3 regions of the Staphylococcus sp. NRL 16/872 genome follow, and region 1 is predicted to be linked to each of the others. Evidence: riboswitches for the same ligand, from Rfam matches in the RefSeq annotation. Region 1 holds a riboswitch; each other region holds the start of a gene.
What was found. A riboswitch is a leader RNA that binds a small molecule or an ion and turns the genes downstream of it on or off. The one in region 1 is predicted to bind thiamine pyrophosphate.
Positions count from the first base shown of each region.

Region 2: linked by a shared signal. The riboswitch ahead of MT340_RS00750 (ECF transporter S component) and the one ahead of MT340_RS01565 (3-oxoacyl-ACP reductase) in region 1 are both predicted to bind thiamine pyrophosphate.
Region 3: linked by a shared signal. The riboswitch ahead of MT340_RS08760 (ECF transporter S component) and the one ahead of MT340_RS01565 (3-oxoacyl-ACP reductase) in region 1 are both predicted to bind thiamine pyrophosphate.

Region 1 is NZ_CP119327.1:323,731-334,748, forward strand. Features, by position in the region: gene MT340_RS01555 (DUF4064 domain-containing protein) at 1-120, shown strand, start outside; gene MT340_RS01560 (LLM class flavin-dependent oxidoreductase) at 376-1,677, opposite strand; gene MT340_RS01565 (3-oxoacyl-ACP reductase) at 1,771-2,520, opposite strand; TPP riboswitch at 2,643-2,744, opposite strand; gene MT340_RS01570 (solute:sodium symporter family transporter) at 3,171-4,763, shown strand; gene MT340_RS01575 (5,10-methylene-tetrahydrofolate dehydrogenase) at 4,861-6,063, shown strand; gene MT340_RS01580 (5,10-methylene-tetrahydrofolate dehydrogenase) at 6,060-7,175, shown strand; gene MT340_RS01585 (zinc-ribbon domain-containing protein) at 7,399-8,184, shown strand; gene MT340_RS01590 (hypothetical protein) at 8,275-9,075, shown strand; gene MT340_RS01595 (phosphoadenylyl-sulfate reductase) at 9,270-10,001, shown strand; gene MT340_RS01600 (assimilatory sulfite reductase (NADPH) flavoprotein subunit) at 10,222-11,018, shown strand, end outside.
Region 2 is NZ_CP119327.1:148,606-159,623, forward strand. Features, by position in the region: gene MT340_RS00705 (MMPL family transporter) at 1-652, shown strand, start outside; gene MT340_RS00710 (ABC transporter substrate-binding protein) at 880-1,737, shown strand; gene MT340_RS00715 (LysR family transcriptional regulator) at 1,862-2,755, opposite strand; gene MT340_RS00720 (ketopantoate reductase family protein) at 2,858-3,877, shown strand; gene MT340_RS00725 (acetoacetate decarboxylase) at 3,902-4,639, shown strand; gene MT340_RS00730 (type 1 glutamine amidotransferase domain-containing protein) at 4,701-5,387, opposite strand; gene MT340_RS00735 (SDR family oxidoreductase) at 5,481-6,248, opposite strand; gene MT340_RS00740 (acyl-CoA reductase) at 6,269-7,702, opposite strand; gene MT340_RS00745 (LuxE/PaaK family acyltransferase) at 7,713-8,780, opposite strand; TPP riboswitch at 8,851-8,950, opposite strand; TPP riboswitch at 9,054-9,153, shown strand; gene MT340_RS00750 (ECF transporter S component) at 9,251-9,823, shown strand; gene MT340_RS00755 (DUF308 domain-containing protein) at 9,967-10,479, shown strand; gene MT340_RS00760 (3M3SH-releasing C-S lyase) at 10,631-11,018, shown strand, end outside.
Region 3 is NZ_CP119327.1:1,760,827-1,771,844, forward strand. Features, by position in the region: gene MT340_RS08745 (class I SAM-dependent rRNA methyltransferase) at 1-1,092, opposite strand, end outside; gene auxA (lipoteichoic acid stability factor AuxA) at 1,284-2,579, opposite strand; gene graF (glycopeptide resistance-associated protein GraF) at 2,730-2,864, shown strand; TPP riboswitch at 3,027-3,127, shown strand; gene MT340_RS08760 (ECF transporter S component) at 3,216-3,791, shown strand; gene MT340_RS08765 (ABC transporter ATP-binding protein) at 3,804-5,207, shown strand; gene MT340_RS08770 (energy-coupling factor transporter transmembrane component T family protein) at 5,200-6,009, shown strand; gene purD (phosphoribosylamine--glycine ligase) at 6,067-7,305, opposite strand; gene purH (bifunctional phosphoribosylaminoimidazolecarboxamide formyltransferase/IMP cyclohydrolase) at 7,339-8,817, opposite strand; gene purN (phosphoribosylglycinamide formyltransferase) at 8,833-9,399, opposite strand; gene purM (phosphoribosylformylglycinamidine cyclo-ligase) at 9,396-10,430, opposite strand; gene purF (amidophosphoribosyltransferase) at 10,423-11,018, opposite strand, start outside.

The DNA.
Region 1 (11,018 bases):
GATAATCATTCTAATGATTTAAATAGAGATCATGAACAGAATCATCAAAATGATAATTTCTTAAAAGATGAAGCTAAAAAATTACAAGACAAAAAAGATAACGATCCATATAAATATTAATGGAGATTGTCTAGAGTCTGGGGCGAGCCTGAAAAAACGGCTCGCTTTTATTATGGAAAAAATAAGGCGATGGTGCTCCTAAGTTAGCATCATCGCCTTCATGTTAATTTCTATTATATGAATTAATAAATTGGATATGGGATAAATGAATTTTGAATTGGATAATTTGGATAATAATGAATGTCTTAAGACTGTAGGTAAACTCTTTCAGTCTTAATAGTTTTAAGAACTTTATCAATAAGCTCTATTGAATTTCTAATTTAACCCTAAGTGATCTCTCAGGGTATGTCCTGTGTACGCTGTGCGATATAAACCACGACGTTGTAATTCAGGAACGATTAAATCTACAAAGTCTTTTAAGCTATGTGGGAGGGAAGGTGGCATTAAATTGAACCCATCTGCGACACCTTCGTTGAACCAATGCTCCATTTCGTCTACGATTTCTTCAGGTGTGCCGACTAAAGTTAAATGACCGCCTCCAGCATTTAAATAGCCAAGTAATTCACGAACAGTCGGTTGTTTGTCATTAATGATTTCAAGGATGGTTTCATAACGACCTTTAGGTCCACTAAATTCTTCAAGTGGGGGTAATTCAGGAACGGGTTGGTCTAGTTCCCATTGATTACAATCTTGTTGGACAAAGAAACTTAACTGTTTTAAAGCAGTTTCAACAGAAAGTAAGGCATCTAGCTCTGCTTTTTTAGCTTCTGCTTCTTCATGCGTACGCCCCACGTAAGTGACTAATCCCGGAAAGACTTTAATGTATCTTGGGTTATCTGTATTTTGTTTCATTTGAGCATCTAGTCTTTCACGATAGCGTTGAGCTTGTTTGAGATTCCACGCTACTGAATAGACGGCATCAGCATATTTCGTAGCTAATGCAATACCGTGGTTAGATGAACCTGCTTGCATAGCAACGGGCTTTCCTTGTGGACTTTGTGGTGTAGTGAGTGGTCCACGCACTTGGAAATATTTACTTTTATGGTGAAGCGGTTGTATCGTTGTCGTATCCATCAACGTGCCGGCTTCACGATCAGGTTGAAAGTCCTCAGTAGTCCATGACTCAAACAACTCATTAACGACGTGGGCGAATTCGTCCGCCTTTTCATAACGAACAGCATGCTCAGGCAATGCTTCCATACTGTGGTTCTGAGCCTCCACATCTGTCATAGAAGTCACTAAATTCCAACCGACGCGTCCACCAGTGATATGGTCCAAACTTAATAACTGACGCGCTGCCGTAAATGGATTTGAAAATGTACTCGAGATAGTGGGTACCAAACCAACATGATGTGTAACCTGGGAAATAGCCGTTAAGTTAATGAGCGGGTCAAACCAGAAACTCGGCATCGTCGTGAAACCAGGATTGAAAGCTTGATTATCCGCAAAGAATACGACGTCAAATAGTCCTTTTTCGGAAAGTTGAGCTAGCTCTTGATAATACGTAATATCACCAAGACGTTCAACGCTTGAATTAGATTGTTGCCAAGCTGCCTGATGATGCCCACAACCGTAAATTAAAATGCCAATGTGTAATTGTTGTTTCTCTTTCTTCATAATGAATCACTAACACTCCAGTTTGTTGTTGGGATTTTGATTAAATAGAGAAGAATGCGTGCATTGAGTACGTCACTATCGACTCCAAAAGTTTTAGTTCATTGTTAAACCACCATCAACTGTAATGTTTTGTCCTGTAACGCCATTTGCGGCTTCAGAACTTAAGTACGCTACCATATTTGCCACGTCTTGAGGTGTAGTCACTTTGCGTAATGGTGTCGTTTGGGCAATCAAGTCAAATACTTCTGGTGTGGTTACAGCACTGGCATCAGTCGTTTTTAATAAGCCACCAGAAACCATATTAGCCGTAATGCCATATTGACCTAATTCAGCAGCAACGTTGCGTGTAAATCCGATTAAGCCTGCTTTGGCTGTTGTATATTCATGATATGGCACGACAGGATTTTGGAATAAATTTGTACCGATGCTGATGATACTACCAGCGTTACGTTCAATAAATTGAGGGACTACACTTTGAGTAACATTAAATGCTGCTTTTAATGTGCCATCAATTTGCTGTTGGTAATCTTCCCAAGTTAAGTCTTTAAATGCTTTTTGTGCTACTGGGTCAAACTTGAAATTGACTAACGCATTATTGACAACCACATCGATTTGACCGAAATGGGCGGTTGCTTCTTTGACTAAACGTTCCACTTCTTCGCGTTGTGTCACGTCTGCTTGTAGTGCGATTGCGTTGTCGCCTAATTCTGTTGCTAACTGTTCAGCAGTCTCTTTACTCTTATTATAATTAATGACAACTTGAAATCCTTGAGACACTAATGTTTTTACGATGACTGCGCCTAAACCACGGCCACTGCCTGTTACTAATACTGTTCTTGCCATTGCACAAGCCTCCATCACTTTCTTTTACAGTAAAAAAATACGCAACCTTCGCTAGGAAAGTTGCGTAAATGATAGATATGTATATAGAAAAGAGATTTGACATAAAATCTCTATCAACATCTAAAATTTATCCCACACTTTCCTACGCTAGTATGAACTAGTTCAGGTTCAAAGGGTTCGAGGACAAGCCTCATCTCAGTTAAAAAACACCCCTAGTGCATATATTAATACTATATTTACAATGTATAATTTTTGAATTTAGAAGTCAAGGTAATTGCAGAGTAAAAGTAGGGCAAGATAGGCTATCTATTTGCGTCTATCTTGTCTGCTTTTAGGAAATCTTTTAGTTTAAAGCGAATAAATTAAAGGCTCTTATAAGTTTCATAGGTTAATTAATTAATCAAAATTGATTAAAAATAAATTTGTAAAAATATTGAAATTCATTAAAATTGGTAATGCACAAGTTTTAAGATTGAAAAAGTATTAAAAGTAAATTTAATATATATATGAACTAAATATAAATAGTTGTTTTTAAAATTTTCAATCTGGAGCGAAGATAAAAAAGGGGATATAAACGTTAAATATGAAGTTAACGTTTGTTTTTATATTGGGAAAATATTCAAAATTTATTAAAGGAGAGCGAAAGAAGTATGAATTGGCTAGCAGTCTTGCTATTTTTAGGCGTAGTTATCGGTATTAGTGTTTATGCTTATTGGCGATCGAAAAAAGTACAAACCGATAGTGCAGACGGCTATTTTATGGGAGGCAATACTTTAACAGGTTTCACTATTGCTTCAACGATTATCATGACCAATCTATCAACAGAACAATTAGTAGGTCAGAATGGTCAAAGTTATGGAAAAGGTATGGAGGTTATGGCGTGGGAAATTACTGCTGCCGTAGCGGTAGTCTTACTCGCTTGGGTCTTCCTTCCTAAATACTTACGTTATGGTGTTTCTACCATTTCTGAATTTTTAGAGATGAGATATGATACATTTACGAAGCGTTTTGTATCAATTTTATTTATTTTCACGTATGTCGTGTCGTTTATGCCTGTTGTTTTATATTCAGGTTCTTTAGTCTTTAATAAGATGTTTCATATTGGCGACTATTTAGGTGTAAGCAATACGACAGCAACCATCATTATTTCATTAACAATTGGTGTGATTGGTGTCCTTTATCTCTTTATAGGTGGCTTATCTTTAAGTGCATTCAGTGACTCTATTTACGGTATCGGGTTAATTGTTGGTGGTTTAATTGTAACTTTAATTGGCTTACATCATGTGGGTGATGGCGGTTTCGTCAAAGGTTTCGACAATATCGTTCAACACACGCCTGAGAAACTTAACGCGTTTGGCTCAGTAGATTCAAATATCGTGCCATGGCCAACATTATTCTTTGGTATGTTTTTTAATAACTTATTCTTCTGGTGTGCCAACCAAATGATTGTTCAAAAAGCACTAGCAGCTAAAAACTTAAAAGAATCACAAAAAGGTGCTATTTACTTAAGTATCTTTAAAATATTTGGACCTATCTTCACAGTCATTCCGGGTGTCATTGCTTATAACTATTTTAATGGTGGTATCGATAATAATGACAATGCGTATCCAGCGCTAATTCAAAGTATTTTACCAGACTTGTCATTAGGTCTCTTTGGTGCCGTTATTTTTGGTGCTATCTTAAGTTCCTTCGTAGGTTCATTAAACAGTACTACGACATTATTTACCTATGACTTCTATAAACCACTCTTTGGTAAAAAAGCGTCAGACAAACACATAGCTCGCGTAGGTCATATTGCGACAGTAGTCATTGGTGCTATCTGTGTAGGACTTTCTCCATTAATTTCACTATTCCCAAGTGGTTTATATGCGATTGTTCAACAATTTAACGGCGTTTATAGTATGCCCGTTCTTGTGTTAGTACTTGTGGCATTTTTCTCTAGACGTACCTCTAAGTTAGGTGCTAAAGTAGCACTGTTTACGCATATTATTTTATATGTCACTGTAAGCTTGATGTTCCCACAAATTAATTATCTCTATACATTTAGTGTTATCTTCTTTATTGATTTAATCATTGTACTTATTTTCAATAAATTGAAACCATCTAATGAATTTGATTTAAATACAAATAACGCTAAAGTGGATCTAACACCTTGGAAATATCGCTATATTGCAGGCACAATTATCTTAGCTTTAGTTGTGATTATTTATATCATCTTCTCACCATTAGTACTTGCTAAATAAAACATATCAATGTATAGGGTGTACGTTTAAATGTAGATTGCCACTTTAAACGTACACTTTTCGTTTATTTTTTTTAAAAAAGGAGGGAGTTAACTTAATGTACACGATTGGACTCGTACCTTCGCCGGGCGTGGCACGTAAACATGTCGACTGTGCGATACCCAAGATACAAGGCTTACTTCAACAACGTATTAATAGCAACGTAGATTGGAAGTTCGAAACCAAAGTCGACTTATTAATCGGCTCAGCAGAAGATGTGTACGCAAGTATAGATAAAGCTGCTGAATTAAAGAAACAAAATGAGTGGGATTTCGTCGTTTGCATTACCGACTTACCAAGTATCTCAGGTAACAAAGTCGTTATTAGTGACTTTGATAGTGAACAACAAATCGCAATGATATCGATGCCTTCATTAGGCTGGTTTAATTTTGAACGTAAATTAGTTAACAGTATTACGTCATTAATTGAGCAATTGTATTACGACAAACCTAAATCTCACCCTAAATTTTCACTATTTATTCGTCCGAAAGCAGTGGAGCCGAGTGAGGATGATAGTACAAAACAACGCTATATCAATCCTTTCCTTATATTAGGGTGGATTCAACTTATACTGGGGTTAACGCGGGCGAATGAACCGTGGAAGAATATCTTTAATTTTAAAAAAATTATTTCAGTGGCATTTGCGACAGGGACCTATGTTTCTATTTTTTCAATGCCTTGGGAATTAAGTGTTCAATATTCAATTTATCGATTTATTATTTTAATGATTATCGCTATCGTAGGCATGGCAGGCTGGTTACTCTATGCACATCAATTATTTGAACGTAAAACAGCGAAATCTCAACGGGTTTATCGTTATATTTATAACGCTACAACGATGCTCACATTAATTTTAATTACATTAATGAATTACGTGATATTATATGTTTTACTATCTATCAGTATTTCACTATTTGTACCTGTGAGTTTATTTAATAATTGGACAAGTGCGAATCCGGATTTTACTTTTCAAAATTATTTAAAACTCTTATGGTTTGTAGCGTCATTAGGCTTACTGGCTGGAGCAATGGGATCTACAGTAGAGGACGAAGAAAAAATTCGTCGCATTACGTATTCATATCGCCAGTATCATCGTTATAAAGAAGCGGAACAAGAAGAACAGAAAGAGGAAGAACAACAACAATCTGCTTCTCAAGATGAGTCACAACAACAAGTAGAACAATCCGCTTCAAATAAAGAAGATAATGAAGAAGCGCATGAAGGTAAAAAACAAGACCACAGAGAGGAGGATGAAGGATGAGTAATAACGACGAAAAATTAGTTGGTTTAGTTGTCGCGCCAGGCGTCACTGAAACCTTAGGCGAAAGTTTAATTGATGAGCTACCAGACATTTTGTCACAACAACACAATCATCAACACGATTGGAAAATTGATCTCGTCGCTGATCCTCTGACTGGTTTTGCTGAATCTGTAGAAGAAATCTTCAAAAAAATTCAAGATTATCATGATGAAAGACAATGGGATTATGTGGTTGCTATTACAGACTTACCAATGTTTTATCAGCACCATGTGTTAGCTTTAGATATTAATAAAAAGAATGGGGCAGCCATTTTTTCATATCCAGCATTTGGATGGCGACCTGTTAAGAATCGTTTTAAGAATGCTATCGTTACGATAATCAATGAAGTACATCGTTCAGAAGAACAAAACAAAGAATACGATGATGATAATAGTGTTAAAAATATGATGAGTAAGCAATTTCCTTTCTCAAAAATTAAAAAAACAGAAGTTTATTTAGAGGAAACAAAAACGAATCATTTACGTTATTTATCTAACTCACGTTCTGCAGGTATGTTACGTTTAGTCAGTGGCATGACCTTTGCGAACAATCCATTAAATATGATGGCAAGTCTAAGCAATATCGTAGCGATTGCCTTTACAACTGGCGCATTTGGCCTAATCTTTACAACGATGTGGCAGATGAGCATGGAATTTTCAATGTGGCGTCTCTTTGGAATCTCGGTCATCGCGATTCTCGGGATGTTGGTATGGATCATGTTGTCTCACAATTTATGGGAATCAACTAAACATAGTAATAATAAGCGCATCATTTGGTTATATAATTTAACAACCGTTATGACCTTATTAATCGCTATTATTATTTACTACATTATCTTGTATCTATTATTCTTAATCGCAGAAGTCGTTCTCTTACCAGCTAATTTCTTAGGACAACAAGTAGGATTGAAAGGACCAGCTGGCATAAATTTATATCTCAGCATTCCATGGTTCGCCGCTTCTATATCTACTGTGGCCGGTGCGATTGGCGCTGGTTTATTGAATGATCAACTGATTAAAGAAAGTACGTATGGTTATCGCCAACAAATGCGTTATAACGATAGAAACCAATAATAGTTTAATATGATTAAGAGTTTGCCAAAGCCAATGGGAGTGTTATTACTTCGATTGGCTTTATTTTTAAATTATTTTCCGGGAAAAATAAATATAGAAAATTTCAAAGAAGTCATTTAAAATTAAGCGTAAATACTACGTGTGTATACATAAAAATAGAGAAACCTTATTTCACACTCATCATTGTTATTACTCTCATCAAGAAGTGAAAGGAAGGTCATTTATGAAATATTGCACTCAATGTGGAAATGAAATTAACGCTCATCAACGTTTTTGTAACAGATGCGGTCACGATTTAAAAGCATTTGAACAGTATCGGGATAGTGAAATTTATTTCCAACCTCAACCGTCAGAATCATATCAACCAAAGCGTAAAGTTTGGCCGTGGGTTGTTATAGGTATGCTCATTATTGCTATTATATTTGCAAGCTCTCTTACATATTATTTCTTCTTTATAAAAGATGAACAACATACGCCAAACGAAACTACCACTACCCAACATACTTCAAAAACTGAAAAACAAACAGGTGAACATAAAGTATCTAATGACCCTAAAAAATCTGAAAAACATGAATCAGAAAAAGAGAAAGAGAATAAAGTTAAATCTCCAAAAATTGATGTCATGAGTGAAGATTTCGAAAGAACCTATATGCAAAGTAATAATTTAGGTGGCTATATGGGCGTGAGAAAAGGAATGTCTCATTCAGAAGTAGAAAAAATTGTAGGAAAACCTACCGGCACATTAAAAGTGGATGGCTTTAAATGGGAATCTACCAAATATGGCAATTTAACAGTGGATTATGATAATAAAGGCGACGATGGAAAAGTCATAGCAGTAGGGGTATCTCCTGATCATGTCACAACGAGTGAATTTCTTGAGCATTATCCTGCATATGATGATTACAGTGGTTCGGAGATTGTGTATAACAACTTTAAAGGTAACGGTTATTTAGTTGCCGTAGATATTGATCATGGTTATATTGCTAAAATTCAATGTCTTGCTGAATAATTAGTCATGTATAAATTTTAATTCACTCATATACAAGTTTCACAAACAACTCAGTCTTAAAATCAAGAAAAGTGAAAGGTAGATGAATATATGAAATATTGTCCTCAATGTGGTAGCCCATTAAAAGAACATCAACATTTTTGTAATCGATGTGGATGTGATTTACAAAGTTTTGAATATAACCATAATCAAAACTATAATTATTTCTCAGAGCAACCGAAGCGAAAACGTTCAGTTTGGCCATTTATAGTCATCGCTATATTTGTTATTGCGATTATTGTGAGTAGTTGTTTCGCGTATTATCACTTTTTCCTAAAAGGAAATGAACAAGCACAAAATAAACCGGCGACTACGCAACATGTTTCAAAAGAAGAAGAGAAACAGGGCGAGCATAGAATTTCAAATGACCCTAAAAAAGCGGAAAAGCAAAGAGAAGAAGAAGAAAAAACAGACAAAGCAGATAAAGAGAATGCACCTCAACCACCAAAAATAGATGTCCTATCAGATGGATTTCAAACAACATATATGCAACAGAACAATTTAGATTCATTTATGGGAATTAAAGTAGGGATGAGTAGAGATGAAGTAGAAAAACGTTTTGGTAAAGGAAAATTAATGCCTCACATTACTGGTTTTGATGATGATTATATAAAATATGGCAATATAGCTATTATTTATAATCCAAGAACGCAAGATAACACTGTGTGGGGGATAGCTGTGGCACCAGATAACGTGAGTGAACAAGAATTTATTAGAAAGTATAATACTTATGACCAACATACAGGCTCAGGAGCTTATATTTATAACAATGTCAAAAATAATGGATTTGAAATTTTAGTTACTCCCGTAAATGGGAAAGTTGCGTTAGTAGAATGTATTCCAGAATATTAATATTTAAAAACCACTTTAGATTAAGGCTAGAGTGGTTTTTGTTTATCTAATCGTTTCTTTGTTCTCAAATATACTCCTCAAATGCCCTTGACTTTCTAAAAGAAACTCGATAAAGTAATAACATATTATTCTGACAATTCCGATAGGTATTAGATAAATAAATTTGTGAACACTGAGGGGGGGAGCATAAGTTTATGTCAGTACCGAAGATTACTTATGAGCGTTTTGATGGGGATCCATTTATCGACGCTATTTCTACAAATGACGCTACAAAGGGCGCTTACGAAATTTTAGAATGGGCATACCGCACATATGGTGACTCTATCGTTTATTCATGTAGTTTCGGGGCAGAAAGTATGGTACTTATTAATTTGATTTCTCAAATTAAACCAGATGCTCAAATTGTATTTCTAGATACGGATTTACATTTTCAAGAAACATATGACTTAATTGATAGAGTGAAAGAACGCTTTCCACAATTACGCATTGAAATGAAGAAACCTGACTTAACACTTGAAAAACAGGCAGAGAAATATAATCCAGCACTTTGGAAGAATAATCCTAACCAATGTTGTTACATTAGAAAGATTAAACCGTTAGAAGAAGTGTTAGGTGGTGCAGTCGCTTGGGTTTCAGGTCTACGTCGTGATCAATCTCCAACGCGTGCACACACTAATTTCATCAATAAAGATGAACGTTTTAAATCGATTAAAGTATGTCCATTAATTTATTGGACTGAAGATGAGGTTTGGGATTATATTAAAGCACATGATTTACCCTACAATGAATTACATGACCAACATTATCCAAGCATTGGTTGTATTCCATGTACTGCACCTGTCTTTGACTCTGAAGATTCTCGTGCAGGTCGTTGGTCGAATTTTGAAAAGACTGAATGTGGTCTCCACGTTGCAGATAAACCTTAATATTAAGGTAAAAATTTTTAAATATAAAACATAGTATTCTGATAGGTTTTAAAAATGAAAATATATCTGGCTTTTGATGTACAGTCAGATATATTTCTTACATAATAAAGATAGCATATTAAATAAAATTATATTTTTATAGAATAAGAGGTGGATAACATTGAATTTAAGTGTCACAAATAGTCCTTTTACAGAAGGGCAAGCTACCCAAATTAATGAATTGTTACAGACGCTTACACCAGAACAAAAGGTTTGGTTAAGTGGATATTTAGTGGCTAATCAGCAATTCACTGCGAATGGTGCACCAACTCAATCTCAAACTGCGGCATCAAATCAAGCGACAGCTCAAGGCGAACTATCTGCCAACACTGAAGCAATGTTGCAAGAAAAAGAACCTAGTATTACGCCTGAGAAACGTAGTATTACTTTGCTTTATGGTTCTGAAACAGGGAATGCGCAAGGTTTAGCAGAAATCTTTGAAGAGCGTTTATCAAATATTGGACACAACGTTACTTTAAAAGCGATGGATGAATTTAAACCTAAAAATCTTAAAAACGTAGAAGATTTATTCATCATTACATCTACACAAGGCGAAGGGGATCCACCAGATAACGCAGCTGAACTTCATGAGTTTCTTCATGGACGTAAAGCACCGAAACTTGAAGGCGTGCGCTTCTCTGTATTAGCGCTTGGTGATCAAACTTACGAATTCTTCTGTCAAACAGGTCGCGACTTTGATAGAAAGCTTGGCGAGTTAGGTGCTGAAAGAATTTATGATCGCGTAGATTGCGATGTTGATTATGAAGAAGACGCTGAAAAGTGGATGGCCAACGTTATCAATGCTATCGATACAGCGCCAGAAGGTACACAAAACGAACAAGTTGTCAGTGAATCTATTAAATCGGCAAAAGAGAAGAAATTCTCTAAATCAAATCCGTATCAAGCAGAAGTATTAGAAAATATTAACTTAAATGGTCGAGGTTCTAATAAAGAAACACGTCATATTGAATTCTTATT
Region 2 (11,018 bases), 180 kb from region 1:
AGACAGTATTAAAAATACAGTGAATAATCAAATCAATCAGACAAGTTTTGAACATAGTACGATTAAATATGGTGGCATTACATCTCAAAATGCAGACTTAGATAATACGATTAATCACGATATGACAAAAGTTATAATATTGATGTCACTCGTCACATTTATTATCTTAGTTATCTTTAAACGTTCAATTATTATGCCACTGTATATGATGGCTTCCATCTTAATAACATATTATGTTTCAATGAGTCTTGCTAATCTATTATTCAATGAGATGCTCGGTGCGAAAGGCATCTTACTCGTCGTACCATTCTTCAGCTTAGTGATATTATTCTCATTGGGTATCGATTATGCTATCTTCTTATTGAATCGTTTTAATGAAGAAATAGAAACAACAGATAGTGAAACGGCACTTATGACAGCTATGAAGAAAATGGGCTCAGTCATCATGACAGCATGTATCATTATTGTAGGTACGATTGCAGCGCTTTATACATCCGGCGCACACACATTAATGCAAATTGCGACGGTGTTAATCATAGGTTTAGTAATATATAGCTTACTCATTCTACCTTTATTTATTCCATCTATAGTAGCTACACTAGGTAAAGGAAATTGGTGGCCGTTTAAAGCACCTAATACAACTAAAGATTAAGTATGAATTCTAAACAGTCCATAAATGAATGATTTTTAAGTTCATTTATGGGCTTTTCTTATACCATTTTTCTCTTTTTGAAAAGGGAGAGGGAATGTACATTCATTAGTTATTCTCCTGTTAACAATATAATTTAAATTTGATTTATGTTTAAAACTTTTCTGAACGTCAATACAAATAATGTAAGAGGAATTAATAATGATTCTCAATCGGAGGGATTTTTAATTATGACTAAAGAAATTCAATCAAATGGCGTAACAGTAAAAGTTCCAGATACAATCGAATCAGCAGTCGCTTTAGAATATTCATTTGTAGAAGCATTAGCGAAATTAAATATTAACGTAACTGGTATCGCAGACGACAACGACGGAAATAATTTAGACTCATCAATTAAAGATTCAATTGGTAACTATACTTCAGTAGGTACACGTTTAGAACCAGACACTGAAGCTATCAAAAAAGCAGAACCTCAAATCATTTTAGCGGATAAAAATAGACACGAAAAAATCTTTGATCAATTAAATCAAATTGCGCCAACAGTTTTATTAGAAAGCTTTGATGCAAACTATGAACAAAGTGTAGATGTATTCAAACAAATCGCTGAAATCGCATCAGAAGAAGATAAAGGTCGCGAAGTTGTAGAAGAACATGATAGAAAAGTTGAAGACCTAAGTAAAGATGTAACAATTGATAAAGATAAATCAACAATCGCAGCAGTCCCTACAAGCGAAGGCTTATATGTGCACGCTTCTGATTCTTATGTAGGTCAATTCTTAAGCAAAGTTGGCTTCAATAGCTCTATTTCTGAAAATGATGAAAATCAATTACCAGATTATATGGGTGCAGACTACTTAAAAGTAGACACAGATAAACTAGCTAACTTTAATCCAGAACGTATCTTTGTAATGCTAGATAACGATAATCAAAAAGAATATGACAACCTTAAAGAATCTGATGCTTGGAAACAAGTAGAAGCAGTTAAAAACAATCGCGTACACGAAGTTAACCGTGAACGTTGGGCAAAATATCGTGGCTTAATCGCTTCAGAATTAATCTTAGAAGACTTAACAAAAGTTGAAGAATAATAAATTCAAATTCGTAAAAATAAAAGAATGAGTGAAAAGGTAGCAATGCTTCTTGAGTAGTGAAGCTTTGCTGCCTTTTTTATATTTTTAACTATGCGGGCAGTCTTAATTTTGAGTTTTCGCGCTACTTTTCAATGACAAAAGAAGATTGGTATTTCGTTAATTCTTCTTTTATATAGTTATACATATTTAAATCTGCTTGATTAAGTTCAACACTTTTTAAAGTTGAAAGATAAATCGCGCTGGAAATAATAAATGATGGGTTCTTAATGTAAGGTAAATTTAATTCCTTACAAATCGACGCTGGAATATAAGAAAAATAACTTCTATTTTTTAATAAAGAAAATACAAAATAATCATCTACATAGTTGGTATTATGTATTTTTATATTTTTATAATCTAAAAAGTCTTTGATCATCTTATTATATTCTTGATTATGCGCAGAAAATAAAAAAGATTTAAAGATTAATGGATCGTATAAGATATCTGTATTTAAATTATTATCAAAATCTTTAGGATAAGTAAGTACTATATCTTCATTAATGATTTTTTCTGAATGAATAAGTGGGTGAGAGAGTTTAATGGAATTTAGCGCAAACGTAATATTATGAGAAATTAATTTACTCATAATTGTTTTGTTAGTAGTAATTTCTAAGTTGAATTTATTGTCTGGATTCGATTCAATATATTGATTTAAAGTAATAGAAGGCATTAAGCGACTATGAGATGACGCAAAATGAACAGTCTTCTGTTTAATGTCTTCATTAGCACTTATAATTCTTTCTACACGTTGTAATTCATCAAAGATTTTATTTACAGATTGATATAAAATATGCCCATTTTTTGTAAGACTGATATTACGCCCATTTTTCACAAATAGCTTCGTATTTAATTCTTTTTCAAGTTTCTTAATCGTCATACTTAGAGCAGGTTGACTGACGTATAACTCTTGTGCTGCAAGGGTATAGCTTAAATTTTCAGCCACGTGTTTAAAATAGCTTAAATGTAATAATTCCATGAAGTCTCTCCTTTATATATAAACTGTACCTTATAAATATATCATTTTTCTATATTTTTTCTTATAAATTAAACGGGTATCATTGTATTGGGGTGATAAATAATGAAAATTGCTATTTATGGTGCTGGTTCACTAGGAACAATTATGGGAGCGTTCTTATCTGAATCGTCACAAGATGTAGATTTAATCGATGTAAACCAAGAGCATGTAGATAAATTAAATAAAGATGGCGCACATATTGTTGGTAAAACTGATTCTACTCACAAAGTGAATGCCATTACACCAGATCAAATTGATTCAAAATATGACATTGTATTATTACTTACAAAACAAGTATTTAATGATGATGTAATTCCTAAAATTAAAGAAATCCTTACTGAAGATGGCGTCGTTGTATCATTACAAAACGGTGTGCCAGAACAAGTGATTACAGAAATCATTCCTAAAGAAAAAATTGTTGCAGGTTCAGTAGAGTTTGGTGCAACATTTGTTGAACCAGGTGTATCTAAATTAACAACTGAATTCGAAACATTTAAAAAGAATGCCATCGAAATTGGTGAATTAAATGGAGAAGTTACTGAGCGTATTCAACGCATTCAAAAAGCGTTAGAACCAATCGGTGGTATCTCTATTTCTGAAAATTTACCAGGAACTAAATGGGCAAAATTAATCATTAATAGTGCATTTAGTGGTATGTCTGCAGCAACTGGTGGCACATACGGTGATGTAGTAGATAACCCAGTTGGCGCTAAAGCAACATTATACGCAATTAACGAGGTTATTAAAGTAGGTAAAGCTGCTGGTATCGACTTCGTAGTCTTAAGTGCGTTAGATTATCGTGGATACGATGAAATTACAGACGTTGATAAGCAAATCGATCAAATGCGTAAAGCAATTGAGCCTATGAGATCATTAGAAGCTAGTATGTTACAAGACTTACAAAAACAACGTCCAACAGAAATTAACTATATCAATGGTGTTGTAACTAAATTAGGTAAAGAAAACAACGTGGATACACCAGTGAACGACTTAATTCAAGAAATCGTATCAAATGCACAAGATAATAAAGAAGTGCCTGATTTCGATACAAGCATTAAAAAATTCGAAAAATTATTTGATTAATAAATGTATTAGGAGTGTTAGTTTATGAATAAAGAGGAAGTAAAACAGGTATTATCCACACCAGTTAATGCTCCAGTATTTGAATCAACTGAAATCTTTTTCAAAAATCGTGAATATCTAAACATTATTTATGAAACTGATAGAGAAATGTTAGAAAAAGTGGTTCCCGAACCATTAAAAGTAACAAGCAATAAAATCAAATTTGAAGTTATTAACATGCCTGATAGTACAGGTTTAGGCAGTTACCAAGAAGCTGGCCAAGTGATTCCTGTAGAGTATAACGGCGAACAAGGTGAATTCTATTTATCTATGTACGTCAATAACCAAGCTGCAATCGCAAGTGGCCGTGAAGTTTCAGCTTTCCCTAAAAAAGCTGGACAACCTAAACTTTACGTTGATAATGATGTATTAGTAGGAACATTAGATTATAACTCATTACGCGTTGCTCAAGCGACAATGGGTTATAAACATCATAAAATGGATGAACAAGAAGCGCTTAAAAGTGTAACTGCACCTCAATTCATGTTAAAACAAGTCCGTGATTATGACGGTAGCCTACGTGTATGCGAATTAACACGTAGTCAAATCACAGACATTAAATTAAAAGAAGCATATCGTAGCCCAGCACGTTTACAATTATTCGAGCACGTAATGGCGCCATTAGCTGATTTTCCAGTTAAGAAAATTGTTGACGCTCAACACATTATTGCAGATCTATCATTAGGCCAACCAAAGCCTATCTTTGATTATTTAGAAGATTAAATTTAGATATTAAAAATAGTTCCAAGCCGTGATAACTGGCCTGGAACTATTTTAGTTTATTCTATTTTTGTGTTTCTAAGAATTTTTCAGCAACAGCTTTACCAGATTGTGGATTTTGGCCTGTGATAATACGGCCATCTGCTACCGCAAATTCATTCCAATTGTCACCTTGTTCGTAGTTAGCACCACGATTTTTAAGTTCATCTTCAGTTAAATAAGGCACTTTATCCGCTAAACCAACGGCTTGTTCTTCACTATTTGAGAAACCGGTAACTGTTTTACCGTCGATAATGTTACGGCCTTCACTGTCTTTAACATTTAATAAGCCAATCGCACCGTGACATACAGATGAAACCGTACCGTTATTTTCATAGATTTCACGTGTTAATCTTTGTAAATCTTTATTATCTTTAAAGTCCCAAATTGTACCGTGACCACCAGCATAATAAATAACATCATAATTTTCAGCTTTAACTGCATCTGGCGTTACAGTATGACCAAGCCGTGTCATGAAGTCTTTATCTTGATAGTATTTCCAATCTAAATCTGTCATCATATCTTCTTGTAAACTTTGTGGGTCAATAGCAGTATAGCCACCTTCAGGACTAATATAGTGCACTTCATAACCATTTTTATATAATACATCTGCGAAATGCACCACTTCACCGAACCATAGTCCAGTCGGACGATTCATATCTGGATATTTTGAAACACTTGTAACGACTACTAACGCTGTTTTCGTACTCATAAACTAGCCTCCTAATCAAATATCTTATCTATTTAAATACCCTTTTTGAAAATTAGAAAACTGTAGTTGTACGAGTAACAATATGCTGAGAAATTAAATAGTGAAACCACCATCAACGTATAAAACTTGTCCCGTCATAAACTGACTCCATGCTGACGCTAAAAATAGAGTCGGTCCTGCGATATCTTCTGGAGTTGCGATTCTGCCTAATGGCGTTTGAGTTATCATGTCTTCTTTTAGTTTTTCTTTAGTGTTGTACGTCCCATTGGTTGGATATACTAATCCAGGTGCAATGCAATTAACACGAATGTTATATCGTCCTAAGTCCATTGCAAGGTTTTTGGTAAAACTCTCTAATGCTGATTTAGCAATATTATATTGATGATATGGTATGATAGGACGCTTAGTTAAGTTACTTGAAATATTAATAATTGAACTGTCTACTTCCTCTTTAAGATAAGGTAGGCAATAGTGGATAGTATTATAAGCGTATTTAACAGCACCTTGGAATTGTGAATCATAATCTTCCCAAGAAACTTCATCTGCCATTTGTCGATTTTCGGCATCAAATGTGAATGGAGCAAAGGCATTATTGATTAAACATGAAATTTTTCCGTATTTATTAATAATATATTTCATCATATCTCGAACTTCTTCTTTATTGCTAATATCAGATTTTATAGCTTCCACGTTGGCACCTAAACTTTTGCATTCTTGAACTGTCTCATTTGCAGCACTATCATTTGTTTTGTAATTAATAATGACTGTTGCTTTTTCTTTAGCAAATGCCATCGAAATTGCACGGCCAATACCTCTACTACCTCCCGTAATTAAAACAACTTTATTTTGAAAATGATTCATTAAATTCCATCCTTCACTTGTTAAATTTCGTATTCTACGTAATTTTCACTATCAGTTAATAAATCTTGTTCAATATCTACATAAGAGACTAAATCTTTTAAGTTAAACCCTCCATCATGATGCCACCCTTCTTCAGGTAAAGTCATCGATTTAAGACTTGTAAAGCGACTGACTCCTGTACATGATAATTTTTCACACCAGTCAAACATAGTTTCTTTTGAAGCTGACAACCCAATCGTTTGTATATATTTTTTATGAAAAGTGATTAATTGCACAAGTTCATTGATATCGCTAAATGGCATAATGCGAATAAAACGATTCAAAGAAGTAGGATAAAAGATTAAACTTTCTTGATAAACAACGACCCATGATGATTTTTGGTTTTTGAATAATTTTAAAGTGTCATCAAAAATTGACTGTGTTTCAATTTCTTTAATTCTCTGGGCACGTTCTATACTTTCTTCTAAGTTGAGCGAACGTAAAGGATATTGTTTTTCTAGTTGATGTAGGGCACTGCCGACCATCTGAGCGAAATTTTTAGAATTAATTTGAGCATTTTTTTGAACAAATATCATTTGTGGAGAATAGCATCCTTGCTGATCGTAACGCATTATTTCTAACGCTATATTTTTAACGATATTATGAACTTTATTAGGTTTTAAAGTTTCACGACTGACTATAGATAAACCTACTTTCTCACCATATCCTAAAAACTTTTTAGTAGCAGGGACTCTTTTAGAAATTTGATTTAAAATGTCATTATTTCCATATCCAATAATGACATCTGAATGATTGATGGCGATATCTTCGAGCTTTGTAGTACCTCCAGGCCAATAAATAATTGCTATGCTATTACTAATGACTGAATCAATTTCAGCCAGAAGTTGCACAAACCAACTCGCAATAAAAGGTTCAGACTTAGGTAATTTACAAATACTTCCAGATTTAACGAGTAAGCTACTTATTAGACTCCATAAAGGAAGTCCTGGAACATTTCCAGACCATACATGAGTAATGATGTCTGACGCTATAGCTTTTGAGAAACCACCTTTATGATTAGGAACAAATTGTTCTAAAATTTGAGGATTATAAAAATCTTCTGACACGAAACGTTGCAGTTCATATTTTCTAAAAGTAGTTAAATACTTAGTAAATCCTACTTTAATAATTTCTGAACTATAACCAGTAGTTTGAGGTATTATTCTATCAATATTTTTTCGCCATTTTGATTGTGGATCTAAAAAAATATGAATAGCTTGGTCAATTACATTAATAATTTTATTAGTTGAATAATTTTTCAATTTTATTCTGTTTTCTTTTATTTTAGAACATACGAATTCTAATTGGTCTTCAGTTAAATCAGGAACTAAAGCAGTATAGTCTTGAAAGTCGATTTCTTTATAGCTTATTTCGTGACTGTTAATAAAAGGGACGTATCCGACTTTTAGTTTCATATGTATCTCCTTAATTTTTAGAATTTAAAAATTCTTCAACAGCTAAAGAACAACCTTTTGCTAATGCGCCTTCAGTTCTACCATGTAAGACAAATCCTTCTTTAGTAGGTTCTCCGACATCTTCCATCATGATTGTGGCAACAGAATTATAGTTTGCTAAGTCATAATGGATTAAAATACCTTTTTCATTATAAGGAACATCTTCCATAGTCATTGGGTTAACTACACGAGTTCTACACCAATGAGGAGCATATTTAATCGATGAAGATATTTCATTCCCTTTATCATAAAATTGTGTGCTTAATTCAGTGACACCATACATATTGATACACATATCTTTGGGAACATTAAATATATTTGATAATTTCTCATAAAATTCTTGTTGAGGTAACTCTTTAGAACGATTTTTGTAACCTCCAGTATCTAATATGCGACTGCCTTTAGGTAATTTAAAAGATAGATTATGATCTTCTAGATATTCAATTAAATGAACAATACTATAACTTGCACCAAGTAAAGAAAATGGTGTTTCATTTGTTTCAGATCGTCGTAAAGCTTGAATAAGTTCTGTGTATTGAATACCGTTATTATCTATATAAGTAGCACTATCCTTCGTTCCAAATGTGGACTTTGCTACTTCAAGGTAATGCGCTAATGAAGAGTTTGGTAATGCTTTAGGAGTAGGAAATAATATCGCCATCTCAATCTCACTGTAATCTGGAAGAAACATTTTTTTGAAAAAAGATGTCATAGCTAAATCGTAAACATCTAAATCTTTATGATAATTTTTACCTTTAATTCCGCTTGTAGTACCACTAGTCATATAGATAAATTGTGTCTCTTCAATCGGTACAGCACTAAATGTCGCATGTTTGAAAGCATTAATTGGTACAGCCGGAATATCTTTCCAATCGTTAATTGTTTGAGGTGTTTTACCTTGAGATAAACAAAATTTTTGATAATCACGGTTTTCGTTATATTGAAATTCAAATAGCTTTAAAGCAACTGTCGGGAAATCATCTGAGCTTCCATATTCAATAAATTGATAAATATACTGTTTTATTTGTTCAAAGTTCATTTATATCTACTCCTTTATTAAAAAAGCAGGAATGCACTACATAAGTGCTTCCTGCTTGAGTAGAAATAATAATTATCTACAATCACTTTCCTTCGTTGGTATTAACCATATCAGGTTCGATGGTTGAAGTTAGCAACTTCTCTCAGCAAAAAGCACCCATAGTGACGACCTTTATTATTTATTATTAATTCTATTATATTAAAACATTAATTGAATGGCAAAATTAAATTTTGACAAAAAAATAAAAGAAATCTATATTTAAATTATAGTAGATATAAGTACTAGGGGTGTTTTAAAAACTGAGATGGAGTAATCCAAACCCTTTGAACCTGAACTAGTTAGCACTAGCGTAGGGAAGTGTATATCACATCTAGGATACATATATACTTTTACAGTTACGCAAACTATCTAGTTAGATATGTTTGTTTTTTTATGTACTTTTCTACTCAATTCATAAAAGGAGTTAGAAAATGAAAAAATTAAATTTATCAGATATTTTGGTTACTGTTTTAATTAGTTTTATCTTCGGTTTAGTATATAAAGGAGTAGGCTTAACGGTAGCAGCATTGAAACCATTGGGTCTTCATCTAGATCAAATTGCTTATGGACTATGGTTTATAGCAGCGATTGTTGCATTCTTAATAATACGTAAACCAGGTGTAGCTTTATTAGCAGAACTAGCTGCAGGTTCTGGAGAGACTATTTTATCAGGAGATATAAATATGTCTATTTTACTCCACAGTTTAGCGCAAGGTTTAGCTTGTGAAATTATATTTTTAATATTTAAATATAAATCAACTAAACTGGCTGTAACTATGTTAGCAGGCGCTACGGCTGGAATTTTTACTATTCCTATAGATTGGATATTTAACTATTTAGGAAATATGGCAATGTGGAATATTATCTTACTTTACTCAATCAGAATAGTTAGTGGAACATTACTTTCGGGAGCATTAGGCTATTATATTGTGAAAGCTTTAGAAAAAACAGGCGTAACAAAACTATATCATAGCGCCTCAAAAGAAGATTTTGATGAATTATAAACTATTTTTTATAGGTTTTTTCTAGAAAATGTTACTTTAGCAACGATGTCGTTCATGTGAAAGATATGATTAGGTAGAATTATTGTGCTTTCCAATTTGTTCTATTATACTGAGTAAAAAATTATGTAGAGAGAAGGAATTTTTTGGCACAAAACAACGACAAATTAAAATGGTCAAGTTTAATTATGGGCACGTTACTCCTCATAGTAGCGATTATTATATTTAGCTATCCCGTGAAGAACTTTTATACATTAACATGGCTAATCGGTTTATTCATTTTCATTAATGGTATCATCCAGCTCTTATTCCGACGTGCAACGAAAGCATTAGCAGGAGGCAGTTCAGGACTAATCATCCTCATTGGTATTATTGATATTATTTTTGGATTATTAGTAGTCTTTAACGTAGGCGCCAGTTCTGAATTCTTTGTCTTCATGTTCGCGGCATGGTTTATTGTAAGTTCAATCATTGGTTTATTTACAATTTCTCATCAAAATCGCTTAAGATTTTTATCAATTATTGTAAACATTCTAGGTATTATTTTAGGAATTATTTTATTATTTAACCCAATGATGGGCATGATCTTCGTATCATTAATGATTGCCGTCACATTTGCAGTATTAGGCATCACATATATTATTGATGGTCTAGCTTAATTAATTCTAGAAAGCTATTTTCTCAGTACTTGAGGGAATAGCTTTTTTATTTTAAATAAGTGCTGTAATGCTCTTAATTTTTATAAATGAATTTAAAAATAATAAGTATTAAAATGATATTTAAGTAAAACAAATTTCAGGAGGAAGTACTTTGACTTACAATTTTGATGAAATTATAGAACGTCGTTATACCAATGCGATGAATGTGGAAGGTTACAAAGGCTATTTATTTGGAGATACTGATGTATCAGATATAGAAAATAATGATGAATTAATTCGCATGTGGGTTGAAGATATGGACTTCGCAACACCAGATGTAGTTTTAGATGCTATACGTGACAGACTCGATAAAAAAATTCTAGGATATACCAATATATTTGGCTCAGACTATTATGAAGCTTTTGTTTCATGGACTGAACGACGTTTTGGGTATTCTTTTCCTCAAGAACAACTCGTCTTCTCTCACGGTATTGTGGCCGGCATCATAGAATTAGTAAGTTATATTTGCGACGAGGAGGACAAAGCACTAATCCTTACAC
Region 3 (11,018 bases), 1.1 Mb from region 1:
GCCCATGACTTCTTCTATTTCATATTCAACGTCAGCTGATTCTAATGTCTTTTTAATCACATTCTTAAATGATTTTAATGGAAAGACGCTTGAGTTTGTACATAATAACATTGATCCATTAGGTTCTAAAATATCTAACGCCCCGTTAATCAAATCATCGTAATTTTTTTGAACTGAAAAAGTTTTCTTCTTATTACGTGCAAAACTTGGAGGATCAATGACAATAGTATCGTATTGTTTACCGTGGCGGGCTGCATAATTATAAAAATCGAATGTATCCATTACATATATATACTGACTTTTAGGATCAATACCGTTAAGTCCAAAGTTCTCTTCAGTTAGAGCCCGCGAACGATTTGCTAAATCGACACTAGTAGTCATTTCCGCATTTTGAGCCGCTATGACTGAAAAAGCACCTGTATAACTAAATAAGTTCAGTATTGTTCTATCTTCTGAAAAGTGATCACGTAATTTTTTACGCACTTCTTTTTGGTCTAAGAAAATACCTGTCATTAAACCGTCATCTAAATCTACATTATAAAATGTAAAGTTTTCTTCGATTACAATTGGAAATTCTGGCGTTTCACCTAACACATGACCACCAGTATATTCTGTATCTTTAAAACGCATTTTTTCATAAATTGACTTAAATTCAAATACGTTTTGTATAGCTTCAACCACGTTGTAACGGAACTTATAAATCCCTCTTGAATACCACTGAATAAGTAAATGGCCATTATAGTTATCAATCGTAAGACCACCTACGCCATCACCCTCAGCATTAAATAATCTGAACGCATTTGTTCCTTCGATATGATAGTAATACTCTCTTTCTTCTAACGCTTGTTTAAACAAACTATCGAAAAACTGTGTATTAATGACTTCATTTTGGTCATAACTCAATACCCATCCTAAACCTTTATGTTGACGCCCAACATATGCAGTTGCAATGTATTGATCACTTTCTGTCATTAAATAAAATAAGTCGCCTTCCTTTAAATGGTCGTGTTGGTAAATATCTTCTTCATCTATTAACGGATACTGATTTAAATATTTTGTTTCTTTTCCTTTATTTAAAGTTGCTATTTTCATTTTCTAACGCTCCTATTTAAATCATATTTTTTGAAAATTATTCTACTTTACGTTCTTACCTATTTTAACAAAATTAAATTTCACTTTATACTATACGAAATAAAATAACTCCCCTCAAAATACTCATTTTTCAATGAATAGTTTGAAGGGAGTTAGTCTTATTTGCAATATTACATCAATTCTCTTGAATGTTAAGGTCGATCTCTTAACTGTAGAGTGAATGCAATAATTACTGCTATTAACATAATGATTAATGTCGGTGTAATAAATATTGATAAAAGTAGACCGTGAAGCATAATGTTAATAAATTCTGTCAGTAATTTAAAGAATAAAATACTTATCATAAAGAGTTGTAAATAATAAAATTTACCTCTTAAATAATGTGTGAATGTAGTAGCAATATAAATAATGATAATAAACATTAATAATAATAATGTTACCCATTCAACAACATATTGTGTTTGTGATAATTGCCATTCACCAGATACGAATAATGAATTTCTATTGTTAAATTCAATAAGCGTAAATAAGAATAAAACAAAACCACAGAAGATTTCTACATACGCGGGTTTAATCCATTTAGGACGACGCATCCAATTAGGAATATCATCTTCCTGAATATCAAAAACTTTTTTAAATTTATTTTTAAATTTATCGCGCTTAGTTCTAATTTTTTCTAAGTCTACACTTCTTCTCGTCTTATGTGCATATTCTGATGTTTTATCTTGAAGTTGTTTAAAATGAACTTTAGATTGAGTCGATACATTTCCTTTAGTAGTTCTTGATAATTCTGGTTCTTCTTCCCCAAGTTCTTCTTTTGTTAATGGAAGTGATCTTCTTAAGAATAAGAAGTTCCATATAGATGCTTGAGCTAATAGCCACATCACTAAGAAGAAAGTATCTACACTTAAAATATCAATTGGTGCAATTTCATTTGCATCAATTTTGCCGTATAAAGAAATTTGAGTAATTAAATAAGCAATTCCATATGAAACTATAATCCAAAGATAATGATTTTTTCTATTTTCACTATAAAGTTCATCTTTATAAACAATGTACCCTGTATGAATAACAAATGGAATAACGAAAATTATTGCCCAAATTCCATATACTTGCGTCATTAATGTAATTGTAATGAGGAAATATAGAATTCCAATAACTAAAAAGAAAATTGAGATGTCGTAATCGTATTTCGTAGTTCTAAATAATGTATAACCAATCAACATTAAAAGAATACCAAATAGTATAATTATGACTGCACTTATAATAGGAAAGTTGCCTATGAATCTACTCATCACTCTAATTATTTCACTAAAGAATGCATTAAGAAAATCCCATAAATTATGTATCCTTAATTCAGCTTTATTTTTATCTTTTAATTGTTTAATTAAAGGTAAATTAATCAGGATAATGAGACCCGTGAAGAGTGAAACGATACCGATTAAATAACTGTAAATAATCTCGGTGTGTTTCTTAAGAAAAGACATACTGTTCACCTCAAAATTTATTATATATGAAGATTTAAATCTTGTCTTTAATAAAAAAATAAAATACTACTCTAGACCTATATAAGTTTAACCTACTTTTTTATGGGTAAACTATAATTGTAATAATTATTCAACAAGGAGTGTTGTATGATGACAAATGAAGATGCTAAAAAATCAGCAGCTGAAAAAGCAAAAGAAACTGAAGAAAAATTAAAAGAACAAAATGAAGAAAAAACTGATGACCTTGAACAAACAAAACAAGATGTTCAAGATACTTTAGATTAATTTAGCGTTATTACATTTTTACTATCAGTCAATTTTAATTGGCTGGTAGTTTTTATTTTCATCTAATTAATTATTAAATAAACATATTTAATAAGTTCCTTATATTTAAATGCGCCTTGACAATACTTCTTAAAAGTCATACATTTATGTTAAATTAAATATCCAACGCACTAGGGGTGTGTATACTGAGATGAGGAGTATCCTCGAACCCTTTGAACCTGATCTAGTTAAAAGCTAGCGTAGGAAAGTGTCGCTAATATAAATAATTGTTGTATATACATAAAGCATGTTATTTAAATTTACGCACAACTTTCTACGGAGGGTTGTGCGTTTTTTTAGGAGGAAATAATTATGTCAAAAGGTTTAAAGCTATCAGAAATCTTAGTAACAGTACTGATAGCAGTTGTATTTGCAATAATTTATAACTTATGGTGGTTACCATACAACTTTGCTCAAGTAGCAGGGATTCACTTAGAGCAATTAACTTATGGGGTTTGGTTTATGGCTGCTGTAGTAGCATATTTAATCATTCCTAAACCAGGTATCGCTTTAATAGCTGAGTTTGCTGCAGGTGCTGGTGAAACGATTGTAATGGGTAAATTCGATATTCCAACTATCATCTACGCAGTTTTACAAGGTTTAGCATGTGAAATTGTATTTGCTATTTTCAAATATAAATCACGTTCATTAATGGTAGCTGCTTTGGCTGGTTTAGCAACTGCATTAATCTCATTCCCAGTTGATTATTTTTATGGTTATTTAAAAGATGTAGCTGCATGGAACTTAGTATTATTTATTGTTTTCCGTGCAATCAGTGGCATTGTACTTGCAGGAATACTATCATGGTTAATTGTTAAAGCGCTTGATCAAACAGGCGTTACTAAATTATTCCGCCCTGCTTCTCAAAAAGATTACGACAACCTATAAGGGGAAATTATTGTGTTAAGAGTTAAAAATTTACGCCTAAAATACCCAAATGGTAATCGAAAAATATTCGATAACTTAAATATTGAAATTAAAGATAAACAAAAAGTGCTTTTACTAGGTCCCTCAGGATCTGGTAAAAGCACATTGCTTAATGTTTTAAGTGGTATCGTTCCTAATCTCATTGAACTTCCAATGAAGTATGATGAGTTAGAAATTGATTCCCATTCTGGAGTAATCTTTCAAGATCCAGATACACAATTTTGTATGCCTAAGGTATATGAAGAATTAGCATTTGTACTTGAAAATAAACAAGTGCCTCGTCATGAAATGGATCACCAAATTGAAGAGGCTCTTGCTTCAGTAGATTTAAAGGTTACTGAAGATACTTTCGTTAATAACTTGAGTGGCGGTATGAAACAGAAATTAGCAATTGTAGAAACCATTTTACAAGAAGCTAATACCCTTTTTTTAGATGAACCTACTGCCATGTTAGATGTAGATGCTACAGCAGATTTATGGAAAAAATTAATCCATTTGTGGGCAGATCAAACAGTGCTTATTGTAGAACACAAAGTGGAACATATTTGGGAATATGTTGACCGTGTTATTTTAATGAATTACGAAGGTGAAATTATCGCTGATAATACCCCACATTATATTCTTCAAAATTGTGAACCTTTGCTTTCAGAATATGGAGTATGGCACCCTCATGCCTGGGAACACGCCCCCAATTCAAAAGCACTATACCCAGATAAAAATGAAATATTATTAGATTATAAAAATGGGGAAATTATTCGTGGTAAAAAAGAATTGTTTACTGTAGATGACTTAAGTGTTTATCCAGGAGAATGGATTACTATTACTGGTAAAAATGGAGCCGGTAAGACTTCTTTATTAGAATCTATTCTGCAATTAATTAAATACAAAGGACACATGTTCTATCAAGATAAACAATTGAAAAAAATAAAAGATGCTGCTAAACACATGTATTTAGTTTATCAAAACCCTGAACTTCAATTTATCACTAATTCAGTGTATGACGAAATTAATATTCATTATAATCATCTAGACCGTAAAGCTGCAGAGAACGAAACGCAACAGTTATTAAAACTTTTACATTTAGACAATGTTAAAGATCAACATCCTTTTGAATTATCAATGGGCCAAAAGCGTCGTTTAAGTGTAGCAACTGCTTTAAGTTCAAAAGCTGACATCATTTTACTTGATGAACCCACGTTTGGTTTAGATAGTCATAATACATTTCAATTAATAGAGTTATTCCAAGAACGTGTGTCTAATGGTCAAACAATTATCATGGTGACACATGATCCTGAAATCATTCATCGTTATCCAACTCGCCAATTAAATGTTGAAAATGGACGACTTAAAGAGATGGTAGGTGAATGTCATGTTTGAACGCTGGAAAAAACATTATACATTCGTTGATGATGTTAATATCATCACTAAATTATTACTTGGAGTAGCTTTATTCTGCTTTGTTATTTTTGTACATAATTTTGATTATATGATCTATATAACAATATTAATGTTCATTTTTTTACTTGCATTTAATGGTACCGCATTTAAAATTACTGGTTCATTTATATTGGTGTCTTCTTTATTTGCACTATTATCTTCTTTATTTATGATTTTATACGGTGATGGTACACATATGATTTTTAAATGGGGCATTATTCAAATTAGTACTGAAAGTATCGTCAGAGGGATCCACCTATCTTTACGTACAATAACAGTTTCTATGTTTGGGGTTTTAATCGCCTTAACTTCACAAATTGTTATGATTTTTTATAGTTTGATGCAACATTTAAAAGTTAAACCTAAAATTGCTTATGCATTTATGGCTGCGATCAGAATGGTTCCTCTCATTTTCACATCATTTATTCAATTGAGACGTTCGTTAAAAATGCGTTATCAAATGATCGATGCTTCAAATTATAGAGGAATCAAACGTCTAAAACATTTATTAATTCCTATATTAAGTCAAAATATCCGTCGTGCACATCAGCTTTCTGTTGCGATGGAGTCTAAGGGCTTTAAAGATGGTCCAAGAACGTATTATTATAAAGCACCTTTTTCTTATAAAGATATTTTATTTTTATTTTGCTTTGTAGCCATTTTAATAATTGCATTTTACCTTTCACAATACTTACCTATCACTGGGATTACTGATGCTCGTGTATCAGAATATACAGCTTAAAGCAAACAATGAGGGCGTATCAGTCACAATGTGATACGCCCTCATTGTTTAATATTATTATTTCAATGCTTTATTTCCTATGTCGTGACGATAGAATAGATTATCGCTTTCTACTTTTTCCACGTTACTATAAGCTGCTTTTTGCGCTTCTTCAATTGTTGCCCCTTTTCCAACAGCTAATAAAACTCTGCCTCCTGAAGTAACGAAGGCATCATCTTCTTTACGTAAACCACTTACGAAATAATTTTCATTTAATTCGAATCCTGTTACTTTGGCACCTTTCTCATAGCTACTTGGATAGCCTTTAGATGCTAACATCACACCTACGACATAGTCATCTTGCCATTGGAAACGGATAGGTTCTTTACGGTCTAAAGCGACGATTTGAGCCATTAAATCACTTTCTAAACGACTTAATAATACTTGGGCTTCAGGATCGCCAAAACGCGCATTAAATTCTATGACTTTAGGGCCTTCAGATGTTAAAATTGCTCCAATATAAAGCAATCCAAAGTACTCATACCCTTCTGCTTTCATCGCTTTCGCAATAGGTTGAGCAATTTCTTTATCCGTACGTTTTAGAACATCTTCAGAAATATGAGGGACTGGACAATACGCGCCCATGCCACCAGTATTTGGTCCTTCATCGTTATCATAAGCACGTTTATGATCTTGGGCGATACAGTCAAATGGTACTGCATAGTCGCCGTTGATAAAGGTCATTAATGAGAATTCTTCGCCTTCTAAAAATTGCTCAAATACAACTTTGCCTTGTTCTTCTGGATATAGGGTTTTGACCGCTTCAATCGCATCTTCACGTGTTTCAGCGATAATGACGCCTTTACCAGCTGCCAAACCATCTTTTTTAGCTACAATTGGCAACTCGCATTGATTTACATAATCAAGCGCCTCAGTTTTAGAATTCACTTCTTTATAATCCGCAGTTGGAATATTGTATTTTTCCATTAATTGCTTAGCAAATAATTTTGAACCTTCTATTTGTGCTGCTTCTTTATTCGGGCCAAACACTTTAACATTCGCTTGACACAATCGATCAGATAAACCATCAATTAGCGGTTGTTCAGGACCGATAACTACCCATTCAACATTATTTTCCTTTACAAACTTTAAAATAGCTTTATGATCATTTTCAGCAATTTCAGTATGTGTTTCTGCCATATGCTCCATAGCATCATTGCCTGGAATAGCAAATAACTGTTGAATCAATGGCGATTGATGTAATTTAGAAACTAAAGCGTGTTCACGTCCACCTGCACCTATAACTAAAACATTCATCTAACTAGTCCCTCCATCCCTTTCAATATTTTATTAGTGTTTAAAGTGACGCATACCTGTCATTACCATAGTAATGCCATATTTATTAGCCATATCGATTGAATCTTGGTCTTTAATTGAACCACCAGGTTGAATAATCGCTTTTATACCATGTTTAGCTGCGAGCTCCACAGTATCATCCATTGGGAAGAATCCGTCAGAAATCAACGCAACGTTATCATTGATTTCAATTGCACGTTCTAAGGCTATTTTCGCAGAGCCTACACGATTCATTTGTCCAGCGCCGATACCTACCGTTTGTTTCGCATTACTTAAGATAACCGCATTACTTTTTACAGATGGAATCACTTTCCAACCAAGTAACATTGCTTCCCATTGAGCATCTGTTGGTTTCGTTTCAGTCATTACTTTCATATCTTCTTTAGAAACTTCATAGTTATCTTTATCTTGAACTAAGTAACCGCCTGACACTGATACAAATTCCTCTTCTCTATTATCAATTGTCATATCAATTTCTAATAAACGGATATTTTTCTTTTTAGTTAAAATGTCTAACGCTTCATCAGTAAATCTTGGTGCGATAACTACTTCTAAAAAGATAGCATGCAACGTTTCAGCGAGTTCAGCCGTTACCGTTCTGTTTATAGCAACGATGCCACCAAAGATAGATTGATTATCCGCATCATACGCATTTTTGAATGCCTCTTCAATTGAGTTGCCTATACCCACGCCACAAGGATTCATATGTTTCACTGCTACAGCTGCTGGTTCATTAAATTTCTTCACTAAAGATAATGCTGAATCAGCATCTTTAATATTGTTGTAGCTTAATGCTTTACCGTGTAATTGCTTAGCACCTGCAATGGTATGTTTGCTTGTAGATGTGCGAACAAAGCGTGCTGATTGTTGTGGATTCTCTCCATAACGTAATTGTTCGCTATCTCCCTTGAAGAAACTTACAATTGCATGGTCATACTCGTTTGTATGCGCAAATACTTTAATCATTAATTCTTTACGAAACGCTTCATCTAGGCGATCAGACTTAACTCGTTCAATCACTTCATTATAATCTGCAGGATGCACGATTGTAGTCACGTGTTTAAAGTTTTTCGCTGCCGCACGTAACATTGTTGGACCGCCAATATCTATATTTTCAATGGCATCCGCTTCAGTTACATCTGGGTTTGACACTGTTTTTTGAAAAGGATATAAGTTTACGACTACCATATCGATTAAATCAATATGTTGTTCTGATAGTTGCTCAAGATGTTCAGGTTTGTCACGGTCGGCTAAAATTCCCCCATGTACCGCTGGATGTAACGTTTTAACGCGTCCGTCCATAATTTCAGGAAATTGAGTTAAATCAGACACAGATTTTACTGGCACAGAAGCTTCTTCAAGCGCACGTTTCGTACCACCAGTTGAATATAATTCGTAATCTAAGTCGCTTAATGCTTTAGCAAATTCTACAATTCCACTTTTATTTGAAACACTTAAAATTGCTTTTTTCATGATTTACTTAACTCCTTACTTGATGACCTTAGCAATAACGCTAGGATAAAGTTCATACTCTAAATGTTTAACACGTTCTTCTAATGCTTCTTTAGTATCGTCCGGTTTAATATCACATTGTCTTTGTTCAATAATTTCTCCCGTATCCATGCCACTGTCAACATAATGGACAGTTGAGCCAGTCACATTATCACCACTATCGAACGCTTGTCCAATAGCATCTTTCCCCTTATATTTTGGCAATAATGATGGATGGATATTTAATATTTTACCTTCGTAAGCGTCTAATAAATCAGGACCTATCAATCTCATATAACCTGCAAGAATAATCCATTCTACTTCTTCATGTTTTAATAGTTGAATCAAATGTTGCTCATATGCAGATTTAGATTCAAAATTTTTAGGTTCATTGATATGTGTCGCTACTTTTAGCTTATTTGCACGATCAATACAATATGCATCGTGATGGTCTGTAAATAATGACGTAATCTCAATGTTGTTAAGTTCACCTTTGTCTACTTTTAATACGATATTTTCAAAGTTACTGCCTGAACCAGAAGCAAAGATAGCTACTTTAGTCACGCCTCTACCCCCTCTAAATAGATAGGCGTATCTTTATCTGTAATAATTTCACCAATTTCATATGCTGAAATGCCTTCATTATTTAATATTTCAATCGCTTTTTTAGCTTCTTCTTTATCCACAATAACCGTATAACCTATTCCCATATTAAATACGTTATACATTTCTTGAGTTTCAATTTGAGCCTGTTGTTGTAACCATTCAAATACTTTAGGCGTTGGGAATGATTGAGTATCAATCTTCGCTGCTAAGCCTTTAGGTAAGCCACGTGGGATGTTTTCGTAAAAACCGCCACCTGTGATATGATTCATGCCTTTTATTTGGACAGCCTTTTTCAGAGCAAGAATAGGCTTAACATATAACTGTGTGGGCGCTAAGAACGTATCTAGATACGTACGTCCATCGAATTCATCATTTAAATTAATACCTGATTCTTTAATTAATTTACGGACTAAACTATAACCGTTTGAATGAATACCGTTTGAGGCAAGACCAATGATAGCTTGACCTTCTTGAATCGCTGAGCCATCAATGTAGTCTTCTTTCTCAACTGCACCTACCGCAAAACCTGCAAGATCATATTCACCCTCATGGTACATTTCGCCCATTTCTGCAGTTTCACCACCGATTAAAGCGGTATTAGTTTCTTCACAACCGTCACTTACGCCTTTAACGATTTGTTCAATCACTTCTGGCACCACTTTATTTGTAGCAATATAATCTAAGAAATAAAGTGGTTCAGCACCTGTAGTTAAAATGTCATTCACGCACATTGCTACGGCATCGATGCCAATGGTATCGTGTTTGTCATTATCAATTGCTAGCTTTAATTTAGTGCCTACACCATCCGTGCCAGAGACGAGAACGGGTGCTTTCATATTTAATTGTGATAAGTCGAATGTTGCACCAAATCCTCCTAGACCGCCAAACACTTCTTTACGCATCGTACGTTGGACGTGACTCGACATTCTTTCAACTGCTTCATAACCTGCGTGAATATCAACACCTGATTGTTCATAAGCTTTAGACATGGATATTACCCTCTCTATCAAAGTAGTGTTTATGATTGTTAATATAATCCTTTTGACGTTGACTCAAGTTTTTATAATAATTCTCTTCGTAATCGAAAAGACCTGCCGGATAGTCGCCCGTGAAGCTTTCTACACATAAGCCGTGATATGGCGCATCGTAATCTAAACCAATCGATTCAATTAACCCCTCAACGCTTAAATATGCTAATGAATCTGCGCCAATATATTCACAAATTTCTTCTGGTGATTTACTAGCTGAAATCAATTCAGCCGTTGTTGAGACATCAATACCATAGAAACTTGGGAACATAAATTCTGGAGAGGCTATACGTACGTGAACTTCTTTTGCACCTGAATCTTTCAACATTCTCACAATGCGTTTACTTGTCGTTCCTCGCACAATAGAATCATCAACCAAGACAATACTTTTTCCTTCAACAATATCTTTAACAGCAGATAATTTTACGCGAACACCTTGCTCTCTTAATTCTTGAGTGGGTTGAATAAATGTACGTGCCACATATTGGTTTTTTACTAAGCCCATTTCATATGGCAAGTTGCTTTCTTCAGCATACCCACTTGCGGCTG